Regions from separate parts of the Mesorhizobium sp. KR2-14 genome, predicted to be linked through region 2. Evidence: riboswitches for the same ligand, from Rfam matches in the RefSeq annotation. Region 2 holds a riboswitch; the other holds the start of a gene.
What was found. A riboswitch is a leader RNA that binds a small molecule or an ion and turns the genes downstream of it on or off. The one in region 2 is predicted to bind cobalamin.
Positions count from the first base shown of each region.

Region 1 (2,187 bases), on a different contig from region 2:
TCGACGGGCTGGTGAAGTTCATCAACACGGTCATTCGCCTGTCGCTGACCTATGTCGATGAGATCATTCTCGCCTACAATATCCGCATCGACAGCCACAGCCCTTACGAGACCGCCCGCCAGGGCGTTGTCCTCTACGCACAGAACGCCAGGACACTGGTCAAGAACGCGGTGTGGCTGGCGATCATCATGTGGGGCCTGACCTTCGTCATCTTCCTGATGATGCTGACGCCCGCGGCCGCCATCCTCTACGTGATGCCCGGGCAACTGGCGGGCTGGGCCTTCGTTCTGGCGATCGTGTTTGCCTGGGCGGTGAAGGGCGCGCTGATCGAGCCCTTCGCCATCGCTTCGCTGATGCAGGTCTATTTCAAGGCCATTGAGGGGCAGACGCCCAACGCCGACTGGGATCGCCGGCTGGCCGAGGCATCGGGCAAGTTCCGCGAGCTGAAGGACAAGGCGCTGGGCGCGCCCGGCGGGTCGGCGTGGCAGCCGGCCGGACAGCCGGGTTAGGCACGACAGGACCGGGCTTCTCGGGTCACCGTCTCCTTGAGCGCGGTTTCTCCGGCGCCGCCGAAGGCCTCGCTCATGATCAACTCGTGCAGGGGCAGGCGGCTGCCCCAGCCATTTGCCTCAAGGTCTGGTTTCGGCGCGAACTGCGAGACGCGACCTACGCACAGATAGGCGACCGGCGCGACGTGGTCGGGAATGTCGAGCAGGCCCTTCAATGCGTGCTCGTTGAGGATGCTGACCCAGCCGATGCCCACCCCTTCCGCCCGCGCGGCGAGCCAGAGATTTTGGACAGCACAGACGGTGCTGTAGAGGTCCATCTGCGGGTTGTGCCAGCGGCCGAGGGGCGAGGTTTCCGAACGCCGCCGGTCGCAGGTGATGCAGAGGTTCAGCGCGCTTTCGCAGATGCCTTCGAGCTTCAGCTTGCGGTAGAGCGCTTGCCGCTCGGCGGCGATGGCAGGCAGTTCCTGCGCGCGGGCGGCCAGGAACAGGTCGCGCACGCGCTCGCGTCGCTCCATGTCGCGGATGACGATAAAATTCCACGGCTGCATGAAGCCGACCGACGGCGCGTGATGGGCGGCCAGCAAGAGGCGCGCCAGAACGGCGTCATCGAGCGGCTCGGGCGCAAAATGACTGCGCACGTCGCGGCGCGTGAAGATTGCGCGGTAGACTGCCTCGCGCGCCGCGTCTCCGAAGGCGTTTTCGGGCATAGGATGGCTGCTTGCCGGCATCGCGTTTCCCCTTGCGAACAGGCTCGGCATCGTTCCGCCTGACCAAGCGGACGACTATTTCTGCCTGGCCGGTCTTCTGGCTCGGGTTCGTCCCGCCATCGGCGCCTTCCCGTTCCGCAGAACAGTGGCACTTGCCAATGCGATCCCCCTTACAGCGTTGGGCACGCCGCGGATTTGCACCGCGTTCCCGATTCTCCCGCCCTAGAGCGCGATGGCTTCTCCTTGAGACGCCATCTTTCTCCAGGTTTCTGGAGCATGACCTTGTCCGAAAAGTCTGCAACTTTTCGGGATCATGCTCTAAGGCGGGCACCTTGCAGCAGCGCGACACTATCGCGGAACGGGGCGCGATGCATCCTCAATCGGCGACACGGGGTTTGCGAGAAAAGACGATTTTCCCCAGGCTTCGGCAGGTAGTGCGTGGCGACGGGCGCCTTTGCTGATAAACTGCCTGGCATGACAACGCGCCTTTATTCGCACCCGATCTATCTTGAGCACCTGACGCCGCCGGGGCACCCGGAGCGCCCGGACCGGCTGCGCGCGATTGCGCGCGTGCTGGAGGATGATGCGTTTGCGGACCTCGTGCGCGTCGAGGCGCCGGAGGGAGACGAGGCGACGATCCTGTTCGCCCATCCCGAGAGCTTCGTGGACCGGATTCGCGCGGCGATCCCCGAGGAGGGGCTCGTGGGCATCGATGCCGACACCACCGTGAGCCCCAAGAGCTGGCAGGCGGCGCTGACGGCGATCGGCGCGGCCAATGCGGCGGTGGACGACGTGTTCACCGGCAAGGCTGACAACGTGTTCGTGGCGGCGCGCCCGCCGGGTCACCATGCCGAGAAGACGACCGCGATGGGGTTCTGCCTGTTCAACAACGCAGCGATCGCGGCCCGCTACGCGCAGCGCAAATATGGCGCCGAGCGCGTGGCCATCGTCGACTGGGACGTGCACCACGG
Region 1 is NZ_JBDZDR010000002.1:483,423-485,609, forward strand. Features, by position in the region: gene ABLE86_RS06840 (hypothetical protein) at 1-509, shown strand, start outside; gene bluB (5,6-dimethylbenzimidazole synthase) at 506-1,237, opposite strand; cobalamin riboswitch at 1,286-1,466, opposite strand; gene ABLE86_RS06850 (histone deacetylase family protein) at 1,691-2,187, shown strand, end outside.
Region 1: another riboswitch for cobalamin. It lies ahead of bluB (5,6-dimethylbenzimidazole synthase); the one in region 2 lies ahead of ABLE86_RS15455 (TonB-dependent receptor).

Region 2 (2,187 bases):
GGCTGGGGCGGCCATTACCAATGCCACTGCCGGGTCCCGGCAGTGGCATTTTGCCCGGCCAATCGCTATGTGAGCTCTCGAAGGTGACAAACCCGGCAATTCGGGCCAAGTTTCAGAATTGCAGGGTTTAGGAAGGGCGAGCAGCATCATGGCGGCAAGGGAAAAGCTGACGAAGAACCAGCTTCGCGTGCTCGAGAAACTCGAGGCTGCGAGCGGGCCGCTCAGCGCCTACATGCTGCTCGACCAGTTGCGGGAGCAGGGTTTTCGTGCGCCGCTGCAGGTCTATCGCGCGCTCGAAGGTCTGATGAATGCCGGCTTCGTCCACCGGCTGGAGAGCATGAATGCCTTTGTTGCCTGTTCCGAGCCGCACGATCACAGCCACCGGCTGATTGCTTTCGCAATCTGCGACAAGTGCGGCCAGGTCTCGGAGTTTTCGGACGAGGTCATCGGCGAGCAGCTCGACGCCTGGATCGGTTCGACCGGCTTTGCGGCGAAGAGGGCTGTCATCGAATTTCGCGGCACCTGCGCCAAATGCGCGGCGTTGGCCGCATAGGCCGGCGCGCTCGCCTCAGGTGATGCGGCCGCGTGCCACACCGGCCAGGAAGCGACGAACTCTTCCCCGCGCCCGATCTGCACCTCGTGCTGGTTGACCTTCCGGGCGCGCGTGGCTACCAATCGATTCGGAATTGGTTCCGCTTCGCGGCGGATGAAAAGGGAACACGGTGAGACCTTCGGGTCGAAGCCGAGACTGCCCCCGCAACTGTAACCGGCGAGCTTTCCTTCAACCAAGCCACTAAGAGCGCACCGCGCGATTGGGAAGGCGAAGGCGAAGCGTTGACCCGGAAGTCAGGAGACCTGCCTTTTCCGGTCACCCATGCTTGAATACGGGGTGTGTTCAGGCGCGGTCGTCCGTGGCGGTGACATTTGAAAAAAGTGTTGCCGCGCGCCCGGACGATTCTGACGGACACAGTCCCGGACATCTCCGATCGGCGGCTCTGGAGCTTGCATGCGGAACCCCGCTTGCAGGCCGAATGGAGTGCTGAATGAAGAGACTGAATTTGCGCGCAAGTGTTCTTGCGCTCGCCGCAACCGGCTGTGCGGCAATCGTGTTCCCCCAGACCGCATCGGCCGAGCAGGTCGATGATGACACCACGCTTCTGGAGCGGGTCGTCGTGACCACGCCGCTGAGGCGAGAAAGCTCGCTGGCGGGTTCGACGTCTTCCGTCACCGTGATCGATGCCAAGGAGATCGAGCAATCTGCCGCGCCGGACCTGCCGTCGCTGTTGAGGGCCCACACCGGCGTGTCCATCGTCTCCTATGGCGGTCAGGGAGCCGCGGCCAATATCCACATGCGTGGCATGTCGGCCAGCCAGACGCTGGTTCTCATCAACGGCGTGCGGGCAAGCGCGGCCACGACCGGAACCGCCTCGATCTTCAACATTCCGCTGAGCGCCATCGAGCGCATCGAAGTGGCCAAGGGGGCGCATTCGGCGCAATATGGCGCCGACGCCATGGGCGGCGTCGTCAACATCATCACCAGGCAGGGCGGCCCCTGCGCCGATGGCCGCGATGCCTGCGCCAGCGTGACGACCGGCATCACCCACCCCTGGGGCGGCTACGTTTCCGGCTCCGCTCAAGGACGTACCTCCAACGGGATGGACTACTCGGTCGGCGGCAGTATTCTCGGCACCCGCGGCTACGACTTCACCACGCCGCTCGCCTGGGACCACGAACCGGGCGACGAAGGCTTTCTCCAAGGCTCGTTGAACCTGTCGCTGTCGAAGGATTTCGATTGGGGCAGGCTCTACGCCGATGGCCTTTTTGCAGCTGGCCGCAGCCAGTATGACAGCGCCTATCCCTTCGACAACGAGGTTGATGCCAGCACCTTCGCCGGAAAGCTCGGCGCGCAGATCCTGCACGCGGACGACTGGACCTCGACCGTCGAAGCAAGCTCGGGGCTCGACTACTCGACCAATTTCCGCAAGGGAGTGGCCGGCGGCACCAAGTACGACACGCAGCGCCACGGCATATTCGCCTCGACGGAGAAAGGTTTCCAGACCGGCAGCGTGGCGCATATCCTGGCCGGCGGCATCGAGGCCTATCGCGAGCACGTCGATTCCACGATCGACTACGCCGTCACTTCGCGCACGCTTGCCGCGGTGTTCAGCCAATATTCGCTGGAATACG
Region 2 is NZ_JBDZDR010000005.1:236,696-238,882, forward strand. Features, by position in the region: gene ABLE86_RS15450 (Fur family transcriptional regulator) at 149-553, shown strand; cobalamin riboswitch at 671-878, shown strand; gene ABLE86_RS15455 (TonB-dependent receptor) at 1,044-2,187, shown strand, end outside.